2 regions of the Enterobacter pseudoroggenkampii genome follow, and region 2 is predicted to be linked to the other one. Evidence: predicted binding sites of a transcription regulator. Region 2 holds the regulator's gene; the other holds the start of a gene.
The links. The regulator CRP, encoded in region 2, controls carbon source genes, mostly activating them, when cyclic AMP is high. The targets are predictions, from matches to a motif close to ATGTGANNNNNNTCACAT.

Region 1 (9,499 bases), on a different contig from region 2:
GCGTTGAACAGCTGGACGACAACATTGCCGCCACCGGTATCCTTCTCAGCGAAGACGAGCTTAAACAGCTGGATGCGGTCAGCGCGCTGCCGCGGGAATATCCTGGCTGGATGCTGGAGCGTCAGGGAGAGTATCGCCGTAATCAGCTCGCGCAACAGTAACCCTTCTTGCCCCGGGAGTGCATCGCTTACCGGGGCTTTTTTTCCCGCCTTGCTCACAAAAAACGATCCTCCTCTTTGATCCTCTTTTCAGTATCGCCTATATGACTAGACATGAAATTTTAAATGACTAGTCATATAGGGAGAGACCATGATCAATTCATTGCCGACCAACTTTTTGTGGGGCAACTCAGTGTCCAGCATGCAGACGGAAGGGGCCTGGAACGAGGGCGGGAAAGGCATGTCGGTATACGACATTCGTGAAGCCGGGGAGAACGTCTCCGACTGGAAAGTGGCGACCGACTCCTACCACCGCTACCGGGAAGATTTTGACCTGATGCAGGATCTGGGCATGAACTGCTACCGCTTCCAGATCTCATGGAGCCGCGTCTGCCCGCAGGGTGACGGCCCGTTCAACGACGAAGGCATCGCATTTTACGACCGCTTTATTGACGATCTGATCGCCCGCGGCATCGAGCCGATGATCTGCCTGTACCATTTCGACATGCCGCTGGCGCTGGCGCAGGAGTACAACGGCTTCAACGACCGCCGCGTAATGGACGCCTTTATCCGCTATGGCAAAAAGATGATCGACTGTTATGGCGACCGCGTGAAGTACTGGCTGACCTTCAACGAGCAGAACATCTTCCATATGCCGGAAGCGTTCCGTATTTCCGGCTATATGAAAGGCGAGAAAACCCTGCGCGAGCTGTACGAGCTGCAGCACCATACCATGGTGGCACACATGGCGCTAACCGAATACCTGCACCGGACCAGACCGGGCCAGCTGATGGGCGGCATGCTGGCGCACCAACTGATCTACCCGGCTACCTGCAAACCGCGAGATATCTTCTGCGCCCAGCAGTATGACGAGTTTCTCAACCAGAACCTGCTGCGCGTCTTCGCAGGGCAGGGCTACAGCCCGGCGGTGATGGCGGTGGTGGAACAGGAGGGCTTTGGTGATATCTACCGTGCCGAGGACCTGGCCCTGTTCGCCCGTACAAAGAACGACTATATGGCCTTCAGCTATTACGCCAGCAAAACGCTGGACAGCGATGCGATCCCGGAAGGCACGCCGGTGAACTATTACCTGCTGCACGGCGAGAAAAATAACCCGTACCTGAAGGCCACCGAGTGGAACTGGCAGATCGATCCGCTGGGCTTCCGCACCATCATCACCCGCTACGCCAACGACTGGCGCCTGCCGGTGTTCCCGATCGAGAACGGCATTGGGGTGATTGAGTCATGGGACGGCGTGAACCCGATTGAGGACACCTACCGCATCGACTATCACCGGGCGCACATCGAGGCCATGAAAGCGGCGATGTTCGAGGACGGGGCAGAGGTCATTGGCTACCTCGGCTGGGGATTGATCGACATTCTCAGCTCCCAGGGCGACATGCGTAAGCGCTACGGCGTGGTCTATGTCAACCGGGAAAACCACGACCTGAAAGACCTGAAGCGCGTGCCGAAGAAGAGCTACGCGTGGTTAAAACAGGTTATCCATACCAACGGACGCGAGATGTAAGCCGTACGCTGCCGGGCCGTTTTTGTGACTGATTGATGGGAACACTCCGCTATGTCTGAAACAAAAATCACACCGCACATGCAGTCCTTTGTCGATAAATTTGTCGAGTTTTCGGCGCGCCTGGCAAACCAGGTGCACCTGCGCTCCCTGCGCGACGCCTTCGCCACGGTGATGCCGATTTTCATCCTCGCCGGTCTGGCGGTGCTGGTGAACAACGTGGTGTTTCCGTGGATTTTTCACGGCGATACGCTGGCACACTTCAAAGTGTGGGGCGAGGCGATTATCAACGGCACGCTGAACATTGCCGCGCTGCTGCTGGCCCCGATGATTGCCTGGTCGCTGGCGCGCAACAAAGATTTCGACAATCCGGTCTCGGCAGTGGTTATCGCCGTCAGCAGCTTTATCATCATGATGCCGATGCGCTTGCAGATTACGCCCGTCGGCAGCGATACCACGGTGAACGTCACCCAGGTGCTGACGTTCGCCAATATCGGCTCCACCGGGATTTTTGCCGGCGTGCTGATTGGGCTGCTCTCAACGGAACTGTTTATCGCTATTTCGCGGCTTAAGGCGCTGCACATTTCGCTGGGGGAAAACGTGCCTCCGGCGGTGAGCAAATCTTTTACCGCGCTGATCCCGACCATCCTCACGCTCTCGCTGTTTGCTGTGCTGGCGGCAGTGCTGGCAAACGTGCTGCATACGGATCTGATCCATCTCATTACGACCTTTATCCAGCAGCCGCTGCGGCTGATCAACACCAGCCTGCCCGGGACGATTTTCATCTACAGCTTCGGCAACTTCTTGTTCACGCTCGGTATTCATCAGTCGGTGGTCAACAGCGTGGTGCTGGAGCCGTTCCTGCTGATCAATACCAACGAAAATATGCTGGCCTTCGCCAACGGTCAGCCCATTCCGCACATCATCAACAATATCTTCGTGCCGACGTTCGGCATGGTAGGCGGCACGGGCAGCACGATCTCGCTACTGATCGCCATCTTTATCTTCTCCCGACAACAGTCGGCGAAGCAGGTGGCGCGTCTCTCGCTGGCGCCGGGCCTGTTTAACATCAACGAGCCGGTGATTTTTGGCCTGCCGATCGTGTTTAACCTGCCGCTGATGATCCCGTTTGTGCTGCTACCCGCCATCGGCATCTATTTCGCCTGGCTCTGTACCACGCTGGGGTTAATGTCGCGCTGCGTGGTGATGATCCCGTGGACCACGCCGCCGATCCTGAGCGCCTGGCTGGCCACGGCGGGGGACTGGCGGGCGGTGGTGGTGCAGTTGGCAATCATCGTATTTGGTGTATTCTTCTACCTGCCTTTCCTCAAAATTGCCGAGCGAGTGGCGTTGAAAAACAGCGGGATAGAAAACTAACAGAAAGGAAGGACGATGGCGGCGAAGTACATCACCATAGCGCGGGAAATTAAGAAACGCATTATCAGCCAGCAGTACGCCGCCAACGAACCCCTGCCGGACCAGTTTGCGCTGGCGGCGGAGTTCAGCTCCAGCCGGATGACCATTCAGCAGGCGATGCGCCAGCTGATCGTCGAAGGTCTGGTCTATACCCGTCAGGGCCAGGGCACGTTCATCCGTAAAAACTTCCTCCAGCTCTCGCAGTGGGATCTCTCCGGCAGCGACTACTTTGGCGCGACCAAAACCTGGGCACATCTGGGCACGGTCACGAGCCAGGTGGTGCATTTCGAGCTGCGCTTTCCTAATGAAAAAGAGCAGGCGTCGCTGATGATTAACGCCGATGCGCCGATCTATGACTTTATTCGACTCCGTTTGCTGAACGGTGAACCGATGTCGCTGGATTCCACGGTGATGCCGATGAATCTGGTCCCGGGCCTGACGAAAAACCATCTTGAAGCTTCAGTGTTCCAGTACGTTCAGGAAACGCTGGGGCTGAAAATTATGGGGTCGTACCGGGTGGTGCGGGCGCTTAAGCCCAGCGCACTGGACAGAGAGCATCTGGTCTGCGAGGAAACCGATCCGGTGCTGGAGGTGGAGCAGGTGATTTATCTGGAGGATGGCACGCCGCTGGAGTATGCCCACTGCCACTATCGCTACGACCACGGCGGGATCGTGATCGTGAATAACGGGTAATCAGTCTTTCAGGCGCACGACTCGAAATAGCTGTCCGTGTCTTTTATGTAAAGATCGTTCTGACACAGATGCTGGATTTGACCAGGCTTAAATGTAAAACGGATTTTTTGAAACCAGGAACGTTTTATTTTGCTGGTATTCTCGCGCGATAATCCATAGTCATGGATTATTTCATGAACAAAACGAATGCTTTGTGCAGAAACATAGACAGGTGTTTTGGTTAGCTGAATCAGTTTGCTGATCCAAATATCATCCGCGCGAGGACAAACCGTAATAAAATCTTCGTTAAAATGGAAATATTCCGGGATCATATTTTTCTTGAGCACAACGCCACCAAGACCGGTGATGATATAGTTCTGCTCAACGACTTTTGGCACGGTGATAAGCGGGAAATTACGATAGGTATCAAGAAGTTCTTTCTTCTTCTTTACTGTTTCACGCACCCGCGCGGCAACCACATATTTTTGATTGTGGCGATAAAAATCATCCAGCAGTGTTTCTGCCCAAATTTCGTTATAGATTGCGTCATCATCGGCATAAATCAGAATATCGTCTTCGGTTGCTGCTTGCAGCGCCGGAAACAATTTCCGATAAGGGCCGGTGTTCTTAACCCATTTAAAAACCAGGTTGGTGCCCGTCTGGCGAATTTTCTGCGCCCATTCCGGCTCCTCAGTGATGCCTTCGTCACTGAGATAAGGTGTACTGGAGACCCACACAACAATTTGATCGACCTTCTTACTCTGGTTCGCCAGTGACCACACTGTTTGCGAACAGAGATAAAGGCGCGATTTTGTTGTTGTTAAGTTAATGCTAATCATCAAACTATGCGTGCTCCAGGAGATAAAAAGACCTTATAAAAGCAGATAAAACTGATTTTATAAGTGGGCGCATCATAACACTTAGAGGATTAGATGTAACCCCGCTGGGTTAGCAGAAAATGGCAAGAAAGGCACTTACGGCAGTAATAGCTGTTCAGAAAGGGTCAGCGTGATGGAGATTACAGTGCAATAAGACCCCGATAATACGGGGTCTTATAAGATACGTTATTGATTCAGTGTGATCAGTTCAAACGCACCGGCATACCGGAGCGGTTCTGCACGGCCTGGTCAACAATCGCCGTTTCGACATCTGGCTGAGACGTCACCGCCTGCACCGCGCTGTTCAGCGTAACAGGAACGACTTCGTTGTTGTTGATCTGGTCCTCGCTGGTGGACAGCGGGTTGTGCACTTCGATGTAGCGGCTGCCGTCTGGTTCAGAGGTCGCTTTCACCGGTTCGTTGATGAACTGCACGCGCGTACCGACCGGCACGTTTTCGAACAGGAATTTGATGTCGTCGTTACGCAGGCGCACGCAGCCGTGGCTCACGCGCAGGCCGATACCGAAGTTGGCGTTGGTGCCGTGGATCGCATACAGACGACCAATGTACAGCGCGTACAGGCCCATTGGGTTATCCGGGCCTGCCGGTACAACGGCTGGCAACGGTTCGCCCGCCGCGATGTATTCTGCGTGCATTTTGGCGGTCGGCGTCCAGGTTGGGCCCGCTTTCTTACGCTCAACTTTGGTGGTCCAGTTCATTGGGGTGTCTTTACCCAGCTGGCCGATACCGATTGGCAGCACGATAACGGTGTTGGTGCCTTTCGGGTAGTAGTACAGACGCATTTCGGCGCTGTTAATCACGATACCTTCATGAACGGTATCCGGCAGGATCAGCTGCTGAGGAATATTCAGCACTGTACCTGCTTTCGGCAGGTACGGGTCAACGCCCGGGTTCGCTTCCAGCATGTTAGACAGGCCCAGCTGGTACTGCGCAGCGAAATACTCCAGCGGCTGAGAGTTACCTTCAGGAACCGTCACCACCTGGTTTTGACCCACCAGACGGCTTCCGTCGGTCGGCAGGGGATACGTCACCGCAGACGCGGTCTTACAAAAACCTACTACGGCTAACGCCGCCGCAAAAAGCGCTGTTAATTTCATGTTCATGTTGTGCGAGGTATCTAAGCCATTCAGGCGATGAGTTGATAAGTCTGAATCTGTGATGGGAGCGCATTATATGTGCATTCCCGCTCACAGGGAATTCAGATGTGTACGAAATCACATTTTTTTCGATTTTGTTAAAGTTTAGTGGATGGTTGCAACGCGGGATCTCAATTCGGAATTGTGGCATAATGCCGTGTTTATCACACTTTTCGCAGGAATCTCCCCGTGTTAGTTACCAGCAACGTCACTATGCAGTTTGGCAGTAAGCCGCTGTTCGAAAACATTTCCGTCAAATTTGGCGGCGGCAACCGTTACGGCCTGATTGGTGCCAACGGTAGCGGTAAATCCACCTTTATGAAGATCCTCGGCGGCGATCTGGAGCCGACCCTCGGCAACGTGTCGCTCGATCCGAACGAGCGCATCGGTAAGCTGCGTCAGGATCAGTTCGCCTTCGAAGAGTTCACCGTGCTCGACACCGTGATCATGGGGCACGCGGAGCTGTGGGAAGTGAAGCAGGAGCGCGATCGCATCTATGCGCTGGCCGAAATGAGCGAAGAAGACGGCTATAAAGTGGCCGACCTGGAAACGCAGTACGGCGAGATGGACGGTTACTCTGCGGAAGCGCGCGCGGGCGAGCTGCTGCTGGGCGTGGGTATTCCGGTTGAACAGCATTACGGCCCGATGAGCGAAGTCGCGCCAGGCTGGAAGCTGCGTGTGCTGCTGGCTCAGGCGCTGTTCTCTAACCCGGACATCCTGCTGCTCGACGAACCGACGAACAACCTGGACATCGACACCATCCGCTGGCTGGAGCAGACGCTGAACGATCGCGACAGCACCATGATCATCATCTCGCACGACCGTCACTTCCTGAACATGGTCTGTACGCACATGGCGGATCTGGACTACGGCGAGCTGCGCGTGTATCCGGGCAACTACGACGAATACATGACGGCGGCCACCCAGGCGCGTGAACGTCTGCTGGCGGACAATGCCAAGAAGAAAGCGCAGATTGCTGACCTGCAGTCCTTCGTCAGCCGCTTCAGCGCCAACGCCTCTAAATCGCGTCAGGCAACCTCGCGCGCGCGTCAGATTGATAAAATCAAGCTGGAAGAGGTTAAAGCCTCCAGCCGTCAGAACCCGTTCATCCGCTTCGAACAGGACAAGAAGCTGTTCCGTAACGCGCTGGAAGTGGAAGCCCTTACCAAAGGCTTCGATGAAGGCCCGCTGTTTAAAAACTTCAACCTGCTGCTGGAAGTGGGCGAGAAGATTGCCATTCTGGGCGCTAACGGCGTGGGTAAATCCACCATGCTGAAAACCCTGGTCGGCGAACTGCAACCGGACAACGGCACCGTGAAATGGTCCGAAAACGCGCAGATTGGTTACTACGCGCAGGACCATGAGTACGAGTTCGAAAATGACCTGACCGTCTTTGACTGGATGAGCCAGTGGAAGCAGGAAGGCGACGACGAGCAGGCGGTGCGCAGCATTCTGGGTCGTTTGCTGTTCAGCCAGGACGACATCAAAAAGCCGGCTAAAGTGCTCTCCGGTGGCGAGAAGGGCCGCATGCTGTTCGGCAAGCTGATGATGGAAAAACCAAACATCCTGGTGATGGACGAACCGACTAACCACCTGGACATGGAATCTATCGAATCCCTGAACATGGCGCTGGAGATGTATCAGGGCACGCTGATCTTCGTCTCTCACGACCGTGAGTTTGTCAGCTCGCTGGCGACCCGCGTGATCGAAATTACGCCAGAGCGCGTGGTGGACTTCACCGGTAACTACGAAGATTACCTGCGCAGCAAAGGTATCGAGAACTAAAAAAATGCCGGGTGGCGGCTTCGCCTTACCCGGCCTACGTTCTATACCCTCTCCCTGTGGGAGAGGGTTAGGGTGAGGGCATCAGGCCGCACTACAGCACCCACTCACTCCCTTCAACCCCGTTCACCCGCAGCGTACGTTTTTCCCCCGCCGGTAATGATACCTTCAGCGCCTTCCACGCCGGACGATAGTCGCCGCGCGCATTCACCTTCAGGTTGATACTTGCGCCGTCGCACACCATTTCCCATTCCACCCACAGCGCATTGCCGTTCTGGTATCCCCAGCTTTCGCCGTCGTCTTCAAACAGCATGCCCGAGGTTGTGCCGACGCCCTTCACAGGGAACAGCTTCAGTTCGCGGGCCGTATCTTTTTCGGCACTCACATGCGTGATGCGCTCGCTGAGCGGCAGACCGGCTCCGGCGCGCACCAGCAGCGGCAGTTTTTCCAGCGGCGCGTCGAGAACGATCGACTGGCCGCCCGCATACCACGCGTGGGTGTAAAAATCATACCAGCCGGTGTCGTTATCCGGCAGCCAGACGCGGCGCTCGCGCTGCCCGGCTTCGACCACGCTGGCGACCAGCAGGTCGCGGCCCAGCAGGAAGTCATCGCATTCTTCGAAGGTCTGCGCATCGTGCTCGTGGTCGAGGAAGGTCGGACGCAGCATCGGCTCGTCGTCGGCGTGCGCCTGCCATAGCAGGGTGTAGAGATACGGCAGCAGGCGGTAGCGCAGCTCAACCGCGCCGCGAATGGCTGGGGTGACGCCCGGGTACATCCACGGCTCGTTCACCGTGTGGTCATCGTTCCACGAGTGAATGGTAAAGCGCGGATGCATCACGCCGTTCTGCACCCAGCGCACGAACAGCTCGGCGTCCGGCTTGTCGCCGGAGAAACCGCCCACGTCATGGCCGACGTTGAACAGCCCCGACAGGCTCATGCCCAGCCCCATGCGGATGTTATAGCGCAGCGTGTCCCAGCTGGTGCGGTTGTCGCCGCTCCAGGTCTGAACGTAGCGCTGCATCCCGGCGCAGCCGGAGCGGGAGATCAGATACGGGCGTTTTTCCGGCGCAAAGCGCTGCTGCGCTTCCAGCGAGGCGCGCATCATCAGCAGCGGCATCACCGGGCGAATGTGCTTGATGGCGATCTCCTTACCGAAGCCAAAGCAGCGGGCTTCCCCGTCCCACACTTCATATTCGTTGTTGTCGTTCCAGGTGGAGTCGATGCCCATCTCCAGCAGCTGCGTTGTGACGCCGTTCTGCCACCACTGCACCGTCTGCGGGTTGGTAAAGTCGAGGTGCGAGCCTTCGTCATCCCAGAAGCTGGAACGTTCGGGTGCATCGGTTTCTGAATCGCGAATGAACAGGCCGCTCTCCGCCACTTCGTTATAGCGAGGATGATCCTGCAGCAGGCACGGCTTGATGTTGGCGGCCAGCTTCAATCCCGCGTCGTGGAACGCCTGGCTCATTACCTTCGGCTGCGGCACCTTGTCGTAGTTCCAGTTGAAGACGTAGCGCTTGCCGTTGATGGAGGTATAGCCGGAGGAGAGCTGGAACGAGTCGCACGGAATGGCGTGCTCTTCGCACAGGCGGATGAAGTTCATCAGCTGGTTTTGCGCATCCGGCGCGTCGGTGTAGTGCATGGTCGAGCCGCTGTAGCCCAGGCTCCATTTCGGTCCGAACAGCGTTTTCCCGGTCAGACGCACGAAGGCTTTGGTAACGTCCAGCACGCGTCTGCCGGTAAAGATGTAGTAGTCGATATCGCCCGCTTCCGCCTGCCAGCGGCGATAGGCGGTGTGGTAGTTGTCGATTTCGTTACCCAGATCCAGCCAACAGCTGCTCAGGTTGTCGTAGAACAGGCCGTAGCTGACGTCGTCGCGGCGGGCGATGGTGAACGGGATGTGCTTGTAGAGCG
Region 2 (9,499 bases):
GCTAATACGTGCGGCGTTGCGCAGGGCGGACGATTTAAGAGAAAGATAGCTTTTGAGCGCGGGCAATAGCGGCAGCCGTTTCTGCTTATCCGCCATCAGGTCGCGCGGATAGAGCGGGCGCTGCGTGCGCAACACGCGGGCGATACGGCTGAAGTGCCAGGCGGCAAACTGGCCGACCGGGTTATCCGGATGCTGACGAGCGATTTTCTCCAGCGCGCCCAGCTGCTTATCCATGTTAAAGCGCGTCGGGTAGCGGTGATAGAGAATATCATCGGCCAGCACGCGCAGGCGTGCGGACACCGTCTGCGCGTTCCAGCGGATCACCGCTTCGGCGTGACTGCGCTCGACCAGCTTTTGTACCTCCTGCGGGTGGTGCAGGCTCACGGAGATATGCTCCTGCAGATCCAGCCCGACCTGGAAGGTGCGCAGCAGCCGTTTGTACTCGTGGTTCTTGTTGGCGGCGAGCATATGCAGCTGCTGATAGCACTGGCTTATCAGATCCACCACCTTCTGCTGGCGCGTCAGCAGGGGCGGTAAGGATTTTTCCGGATCGGTATGCTGGGTCAGCAGGGTGTATTTGGCTTCGCAGTAATCCGCAAGCTGCACATAGAGCAGGCTCAGGGATTCACGCAGCGGCTGCTCCCGCCACAGCCAGAACCAGAACCAGTTAAACAGGCCGTACCATAATGTCCCCAGGGCGTAGATCAGCAGCGGCTCCCACACCGGCATATTCCCGGCGAGGCTCAGCGTGAAAATGGCCGCAATCAGCGACGCGGGAAGCAAGCGGGCGTGCAGCGAACTGATTTCCGCCGTGACGCCGAGGGTCATCGCCAGCACAGTCAGGATCAGCGGCAGCGGGATATCCCGAGCCAGTAAAAGCTGTACGGCGAGGCTACAGCCCGCAAACAGGCAGCCGCCGATAATCAGGCGTTTGAAAAAGCGCTTATGCGGCGTGTCCAGACCGGCGATGTTGCAGCAGGCAGGCACGAGGGAAAACAGCAGACCTTGCTGAAGATGTCCGAGGATCAGGCCTATAGCCACGGGAAGACACAACACCAGCGTTTGTCGCAGTGCGTAGTTAACTTCCGGGTGATAGATCAGCCTGCGCCACATGGGGAGTAGAGACAAAAACGGCGTGACACCTTGCGATGGCACGCCGTTTAAGCGGAATTAACGCGTTCCGTAAACCACGATGGTTTTACCGTGGGCAGAGATCAGGTTTTGATCTTCCAGCATTTTCAGGATACGACCCACCGTTTCACGAGAGCAACCGACGATCTGACCAATTTCCTGACGGGTAATTTTAATTTGCATGCCGTCCGGGTGGGTCATAGCGTCTGGCTGTTTCGCCAGGTTCAGCAGGGTCTGTGCGATACGGCCAGTCACGTCCAGGAAGGCGAGGTTGCCCACTTTCTCTGAGGTGACCTGCAGACGGCGCGCCATCTGGGAAGAAAGACGCATCAGGATGTCAGGGTTAACCTGAATCAGCTGACGGAACTTCTTGTAAGAAATTTCAGCCACTTCACATGCTGTCTTTGCACGAACCCAGGCGCTACGTTCCTGGCCCTCTTCAAACAGGCCCAGTTCACCGATGAAATCGCCCTGGTTCAGATAAGAAAGGATCATCTCTTTCCCTTCTTCATCTTTGATCAGCACTGCCACCGAGCCTTTAACGATGTAATACAACGTTTCCGCTTTTTCACCCTGGTGAATCAGCGTGCTCTTTGATGGGTACTTATGAATGTGGCAATGAGACAAGAACCATTCGAGAGTCGGGTCTGTTTGCGGTTTGCCAAGCACCATGCGCTGTTATCCTCTGTTATAAGCTGTCACCAGAGTCATCAGATGCATCCGGACTCTGGGGTTGCAATCGAATTCTTACCCATACCCTGGGAAGTCGGCTACCGTAACGTTTCGCAGCCAGTAAAGTTTGATGTCCTCTGCATACATGTGTAACGTCAATGTATTACTGTAGCATCCAGAGTGTTTTAGCATAGCTTTCGCCGCGTGTCTCCTGGTGTCTCGCTTCAGCATGATGCAGGTCGCCTTCCATTGCGAGAAATGTAACGCACGCGTAATCTGTCACCAAAAATGCAACGTTGGAGTTTAAGAATATGCAAGCGCGCGTGAAATGGGTTGAAGGTTTAACGTTCCTGGGCGAGTCCGCGTCAGGACACCAGATTTTGATGGACGGTAACTCCGGCGATAAAGCGCCAAGCCCAATGGAAATGGTGCTGATGGCGGCAGGGGGATGCAGCGCCATTGACGTGGTGTCGATTCTGCAAAAAGGTCGTCATGACGTGACGGATTGTGAGGTTAAACTCACGTCAGAACGTCGCGAAGAGGCGCCACGCCTGTTCACCCATATTAATCTGCACTTTGTGGTCACCGGTAAAGAGTTGAAGGACGCAGCGGTCTCGCGTGCGGTGGATCTGTCTGCGGAGAAGTACTGCTCTGTGGCGTTAATGCTGGAGAAAGCGGTAAAAATCACGCATTCGTATGAAGTGATCGAGGCTTAATTATTGGGGCATCGTGCGTGTTGATGCCCTCACCCTAACCCTCTCCCACAGGGAGAGGGAACATGTTCACGCAATCTGCTTCCCTTCCATCAGTCGCTCCACCAGCGGCGTCATGATGAGCTCCATCGCCAGCCCCATTTTTCCGCCCGGCACGACTAACGTATTCATGTGCGAAATAAACGAGCCCTGCAGCATGGCCAGTAGCCAGGGGTAATCAATGCCTTCGAGATTGCGGAAATGGATCACCACAAAGCTCTCATCCAGAGACGGGATGCTTTTGGCCGCAAACGGGTTGGAGGTATCCACCGTCGGCACGCGCTGGAAGTTGATATGGGTGCGGGAGAACTGCGGCGTCAGGAAGTTGATGTAATCTTCCATGGAGCGCACCACCGAGTCCATCACCGCCTCTCGTGAATGGCCGCGCTCGCTCATGTCGCGCGTCAGCTTCTGGATCCACTCCAGGTTAACGATAGGGACCACGCCGACCAGCAGGTCCACGTGGCGCGCCACGTCGTGTTGAGGGGTGACCACGCCACCGTGCAATCCTTCGTAAAACAGTACGTCGGTGGGTTCCGGCAGCGGTTGCCACGGGGTGAACGTCCCCGGCACCTGATTCCAGGGAACGGCTTCATCATAGGTATGCAGATACTTGCGGGACTGCCCTTTGCCGCTCTGACCGTACTCTATAAAGGTTTGTTCCAGCAGGCCGAAGTCATTGGCTTCCGGGCCGAAATAGCTGATGTGTTTACCCAGATCGCGCGCTTTACGGATGGCCATATCCATCTCCGGACGCGTGTAGCGGTGAAAGCTGTCGCCTTCGACCTCCGCCGCACGAAGATTCAGCTGGGCGAAAATCTTGCGAAAGGCGAGGCTGGTGGTGGTGGTTCCCGCACCACTCGACCCCGTAACGGCAATAACCGGATGTCTGGCAGACATAGCAACTCCCTGACTGAAAAGGGTGGAAGATCAGCCGTGAAACGCGTTGCGGGGCATGATATTGACCGTCTCATGCAGTTCTGACCACACCAGCACCACGTCGCCGCTTTTCAGCTGGCGCTTAACATCGTTGACCTTTTGCTCAAGCGAGCGTTCCTGTTCACCATAATCGGTGCCTTCGCGTAATACAAAGCTTTCAATCAGATTATCGAGTGTTTCGGGAGCCAGATCCTGCCAGGGAATAATCATTTTGCACCGTCCAGATAAGGGGTTAGCCAGTCAGGAATACGCGTCTCAAGCCACATTTTCGGGCGGCGCAGCGTACCGCCGATAAACCCGACGTGGCCGCCGTGCTCGGTCAACTGATAGTGAACGTTGTCGGGCAGGAATTCCTGAGCGGGGATCGAGTGATGATCCATAAACGGGTCATCTTTGGCATGAATGATCAGCGTCGGCTGCGTGATCTTGCTGAGCAGCGGCATGGCGCTGCACTGACGATAATAGTCAATCGCATCGGCGAAGCCGTGGATTTTCGCGGTGATCAGGTCGTCGAACTCGCGAATACGGCGCACCTTTTTCAGCTGACGCAGGCTGACCGGCAGGGTATCCGGGTAGGCTTTCAGCTTACGCGCCGCGTTGGCCTTCAGCAGGTTGAGCAGGTAGCGCTGATAGACGCGGGAAAAGCCTTTATCCATGTGGTAGCTGCACTGCTCCAGCATAAACGGTGCGGAGACAATGACGGCGGCATCCAGCGGGACGGTTTCACCCTCTTTGGCTAGCAGGCAGGCCAGCATATTGCCGCCCAGCGAGTAGCCCACCGCGGCGGTCGGCACGGTGCCAAAGTTGTCCCGCAGCCAGTGTAAAAACCACGTTCCGTCTTCGGTTTCACCCGAGTGATAAATGCGTTTCTGACGATTCGGTTCGCCGCTGCAGCCGCGAAAATGCATCACCACGCCGAGCCAGCCGCGCGCTTTTGCCGCCTCGATTAACCCGTGTGCATATGGGCTGTGCAGGCTGCCTTCCAGACCGTGAAAGACCACCAGACGCGGCTTATGGCGGGCCTGCTCCGGCGCTTCGCTCCAGGCGAGATCCAGAAAATCACCGTCTGGCAGGTCAAGCCGCTGCCAGTGTGGGGTGAACTGAACCTTGCGGCGGATCAGTCGCGGCAGCATGGTCTGCAAATGGCGATTGGCCACGCCGCGCATAGGCACGAACTCAGTGCTGTCTTCGGCCGCAATGTCGAAGTCTGATGGAATGATTTGGGTCATAAGGGCGATGCTGATTCTTGTCAGAAATTTACGGTACTTTCCGAATTGTACCCCGTTTAGCCTGGTTTTCCGAAACATGAACTGATCCCGATCACAAATCTTAACCTTGATTATTACTCTCAGGCTAATGATTCCACTCTACGCTTAATTGATGCCTTTCTCACCAGAGCGCACACTTTACTCAACGTTAAGCAAATCAAAATGATTAGCTGAATCAGGAGGTTAATAATGTTATCTGGGCAAACACCCACCCGGCAATGGAACACGCGACGCAGCGAAAAAGCGCGTCGCCTGGCGTCCGTACCGGTGCAGGGCAAGGTACTGCCAACCGGCGATCTTGTCGCCATGCTGGAAAAATTAATCGCGCCTGGCGACAAGGTCGTTCTGGAAGGTAACAACCAGAAGCAGGCGGATTTCCTTTCCCGCTCGCTGGCCGAAGTGAACCCGCAAATTGTCCACGACCTGCATATGATCATGCCGAGCGTCGGCCGCAGCGAGCATCTGGATATCTTCGAGAAAGGCATCGCCCGCAAGCTGGATTTCTCCTTCTCCGGGACGCAGAGCCTGCGAATCTCCCAGCTGCTGGAAGATGGTCAGCTCGAAATCGGCGCAATTCACACCTACATCGAACTTTACTCACGTCTCTACGTCGACCTGTCGCCCAACGTGGCGCTGATTGCCGGCTTTAAAGCCGACCGCAAAGGCAACCTCTACACCGGGGCGAGCACCGAAGATACCCCGGCGCTGGTGGAAGCCGCCGCGTTCCATGACGGCATCGTCATCGCGCAGGTGAACGAGCTGGTGGATGACGAGTGTGACCTGCCGCGCGTGGATATTCCGGGCTCGTGGATTGACTTCGTGGTGGTTGCAGACAAGCCGTTCTTTATCGAACCGCTGTTCACCCGCGACCCACGCCTCATTAAACAGGAACATATCCTGATGGCGATGATGGCCATCAAAGGCATCTACGCGGAGCACCAGGTGCAGTCCCTGAACCACGGTATCGGCTTTAACACCGCAGCGATCGAGCTGCTGCTGCCCACCTACGGCGAACAGCTCGGCCTGAAGGGCAAAATCTGTAAACACTGGACGCTGAACCCCCATCCGACGCTGATCCCCGCCATCGAAAGCGGTTGGGTGGAGAGCGTGCACTGCTTCGGCGGCGAGCTGGGGATGGAAGAGTACATCCGTGCTCGTCCGGACGTCTTCTTTACCGGTGCCGACGGCTCTATGCGTTCCAACCGTGCCTTCTGCCAGCTGGCAGGTCAGTACGCGGTGGATATGTTTATCGGCTCTACGCTGCAGGTTGACGGCTACGCCAACTCCTCAACCGTGACCCGCGGTCGTCTTTCCGGCTTCGGCGGTGCGCCAAACATGGGCCATGACCCGCACGGTCGCCGCCACGCCACGCCGGCCTGGCTGAACATGATCACCGAGCCGGACCCGATGCAGCGCGGTAAAAAGCTGGTCGTGCAGATGGTCGAAACCTTCCAGGCAGGCGTGAAGCCAACCTTCGTGGAAAAACTCGATGCCGTAGACGTGGCGAAAGCCTCCGGCATGCCGCTGGCACCGGTGATGATTTACGGAGATGACGTGACGCACGTGCTGACGGAAGAGGGGATTGCCTACCTCTACCGGGCGAAAGATCTGGAAGAGCGTCGGGCCATGGTTGCCGCCGTCGCGGGGATCACCGACATCGGCCTGGGCGTGGACGCCAAACGCGTGGCGGAACTGCGCCAGAGCGGCAAGGTTGTGTATCCGGAAGATATGGGGATTCGCCGCACTGACGCCACCCGCTCTCTGCTGGCTGCGGGCAGCGTGTCTGACCTCGTTGAGTGGTCCGGCGGTTTGTATAACCCACCTGCGAAATTCCGGAGCTGGTAATGAAGCTTCTCCCCCAGATTCAGGTTGAAGGCGGTGCCGAATGGCTGGCGCGAACCGCCACGCAGTGTCTGATTGACGAAGCACGTTTAAGCCCGAAACCCGGTCTGGTGGACAGTCGGGGGAACGGCGCGCACCACGATTTATCCCTTGCGCTGATGGAGCGCTCGGCGCACAGCCTGACCTCCACGTTTCAGGCGCTGGCGCAGCAAAGCTGGCAGCGTCCGGCAGATATCGCACTTCGGCAAACCGTCGGGCGACTCGGTCGCGAAGGCGAGCAGCAAATGATGGCCGCAACCGGTGGCGTAAACACCCATCGCGGCGCGATTTGGGCGCTGGGGCTGCTGGTCAGCGCGGTGGCGATGCTCGGCGGTGATGCCAGGGCGCAAGATGTCGCCCGCACCGCCGCGCAGCTGGCAAAGCTGCCGGATGATGCGGCGCCGAAGGTGTTCAGTAAAGGCCTGCGCGCCACGCACCGTTACCGCGTGCCGGGCGCGCGTGAAGAGGCGCAGCAGGCGTTTCCGCACGTTATGCAGCGTGCGCTGCCGCAGCTTCGTCTGAGCCGCCTCAACGGCAGCAGCGAAACGCACGCCAGGCTCGACGCGCTGATGGCCATCATGACCTCACTCACCGACACCTGCGTGCTGTCACGTGCCGGAATGGAAGGGCTTGACGCCATGCAGGACGGTGCCCGTGCGGTGCTGAATACCGGCGGCTGCGCAACGCCTGCGGGCCAGCAGGCGCTGGCCAGGTTAGACCGTCAGATGCTGGCGCTCAACGCCTCACCGGGCGGCGCTGCCGACCTGCTTGCCGCCACGCTGTTTCTCGACCGCATCGAAACGCCAAATTCAAAGCATTAAGAGGATGTTATGGAAAAAATCACATTGACCGTGCCAGCCAGCCGCGCGTTAAGCGGCAGGGCGCTGGCAGGGGTAGTTGGTTCCGGGGATATGGAGGTGCTCTTCACCGCCGAACCGGGCCAGACGCTAACCATTGATATCACCACCTCCGTGGACAACAGCCGGGGTCGCTGGGAGGCGCTGTTCAACCGTCTGCAAACCGTCAGCAGCCTGCCCGCAGGGAAGTTGACCATCCACGACTTCGGCGCGACGCCGGGCGTGGCGCGCATTCGTATCGAACAGGTTTTTGAGGGGGTGAGCCATGCGTGATGACAGCAGCTTTATCGAACTGAAAGCGCGCCAGCGCGCGCAGGCTCTGCTCGACGAGGGCCGCTACCGCGAACTGCTGGATCCGTTTGAAGGCATTATCTCTCCGTGGCTTGGGCCACAGGGCATTGTGCCGCAGGCGGACGACGGCATGGTGGTGGCGAAAGGCACCATCAACGGCAAGCCTGCCGTCGTCGTGGCGATTGAAGGCGCGTTCCAGGGCGGCAGCATGGGCGAAGTGTCCGGTGCCAAAATGGCGGCGGCGCTGGAATTGGCGGCGGAAGATAACCGCAACGGCATTCCGACGCAGGCGGTGCTGTGCCTCGAAACCGGCGGCGTGCGTCTGCAGGAAGCGAACCTCGGCCTGGCGGCGATTGCCGATATCCACGCCGCGATTGTAGACCTGCGTCGCTACACGCCCGTCATCGGGATTGTGGCCGGGACCGTGGGCTGCTTCGGCGGGATGTCCATCGCGGCAGCGCTGTGCAGTTATCTGATTGTGACCCGCGAAGCGCGTCTTGGTCTTAACGGCCCGCAGGTTATCGAGCAGGAGGCGGGCATTGAGGAGTACGACTCCCGCGATCGTCCGTTTATCTGGAGCATGACCGGCGGTGAAGTGCGCTATCAAAGCGGGCTGGTGGATGCGCTCGTCGGCGACGGTATCAACGCGGTGAAACAGGCGATGAACGACGCGATTGGTAAAGGCGTTCCCGCGAAACACCGCACCGACAACTACGACGATTACCTGAACCGTTTAACGAATTTCGACACCCGCAAACAGGCCGATGCCGAACAAATTAACGCGCTTTTTGCCCGGGAGGTGAAATGATGAGTAACGCAATAAGCCGTGGCGAGCTCTGGCTGGAAACCCTCGCCCCGAATGCCAAACGTATCGCGGGACTGTGCCCGTCCGTGCAGGCGGCAGACGGCGAGCTGAACGGTGAATCGGTGCGCTTTGTCGCCGTGGTGCCGGATGCCAACAACCACTTCCCGCGCGCGGCGAAAGGGGAAGTCGGTCTGCTGGAGGGCTGGACCCTGGCGAAAGTAGTCAGCGAAACCGTCGCAGCGGATGCCGATAAGGGCGTGAAGCGCCCGATTGTGGCAGTGATCGACGTTCCAAGCCAGGCCTATGGCCGACGCGAAGAGGCGTTTGGAATTCACCAGGCGCTGGCCGGTGCGGCAGCAGCCTATGCGAATGCGCGCCTGGCCGGTCACCCGGTGATTGGGCTTATCGTCGGCAAGGCAATGTCCGGCGCGTTCCTGGCGCACGGCTATCAGGCCAACCGTCTGATCGCCTTTAACGACAAAGGCGTGCTGATCCACGCGATGGGCAAAGAGTCTGCGGCGCGCATTACGCTGCGTACCGTCGAGGCGCTGGAAAAACTGGCGGCGACCATTCCGCCAATGGCATACGACATCGGCAACTACGCCACGCTGGGGCTGCTCTCTAACCTGCTGGATATCAGCAACCCGGATGCCCCCTCCGATAACGATCTGACGCTGGTGAAAACCACCCTGCAACAGGCCATCAGTGACGCTCGTCAGGACGCGACGCTTAAAAACCGTCTGGGTGCTGACAACCGCCGCAGCTCGGCGCTCGTACGCGAACGTATGCGAGCCAGCTGGTAAGTAAAAAAAAGACCTGCCGGAGATGCAAACCCCGTGGGCGCGCCCGCTGCGCCCGCGCGGGAGCCTGCATCCTGAAAAATAATAAACATCGCACCAGTGC

Region 1: the regulator CRP is predicted to act here: its motif matches at 5,873-5,890, upstream of ldtB (L,D-transpeptidase).

The regions. Positions count from the first base shown of each region.
Region 1 is NZ_JAPMLV010000001.1:536,012-545,510, forward strand. It holds gene OTG14_RS02615 (aldo/keto reductase) at 1-161, shown strand, start outside; gene OTG14_RS02620 (glycoside hydrolase family 1 protein) at 310-1,686, shown strand; gene OTG14_RS02625 (PTS sugar transporter subunit IIC) at 1,738-3,060, shown strand; gene OTG14_RS02630 (GntR family transcriptional regulator) at 3,076-3,792, shown strand; gene OTG14_RS02635 (glycosyltransferase) at 3,801-4,610, opposite strand; gene ldtB (L,D-transpeptidase) at 4,853-5,773, opposite strand; gene OTG14_RS02645 (ABC-F family ATPase) at 5,996-7,591, shown strand; gene OTG14_RS02650 (glycoside hydrolase family 31 protein) at 7,683-9,499, opposite strand, start outside.
Region 2 is NZ_JAPMLV010000007.1:137,707-147,205, forward strand. It holds gene OTG14_RS21140 (YccS/YhfK family putative transporter) at 1-1,113, opposite strand, end outside; gene crp (cAMP-activated global transcriptional regulator CRP) at 1,171-1,803, opposite strand; gene OTG14_RS21150 (OsmC family protein) at 2,115-2,519, shown strand; gene OTG14_RS21155 (phosphoribulokinase) at 2,586-3,455, opposite strand; gene OTG14_RS21160 (YheU family protein) at 3,486-3,704, opposite strand; gene OTG14_RS21165 (hydrolase) at 3,701-4,723, opposite strand; gene mdcA (malonate decarboxylase subunit alpha) at 4,952-6,607, shown strand; gene OTG14_RS21175 (triphosphoribosyl-dephospho-CoA synthase) at 6,607-7,464, shown strand; gene mdcC (malonate decarboxylase acyl carrier protein) at 7,474-7,773, shown strand; gene OTG14_RS21185 (biotin-independent malonate decarboxylase subunit beta) at 7,766-8,599, shown strand; gene mdcE (biotin-independent malonate decarboxylase subunit gamma) at 8,599-9,399, shown strand.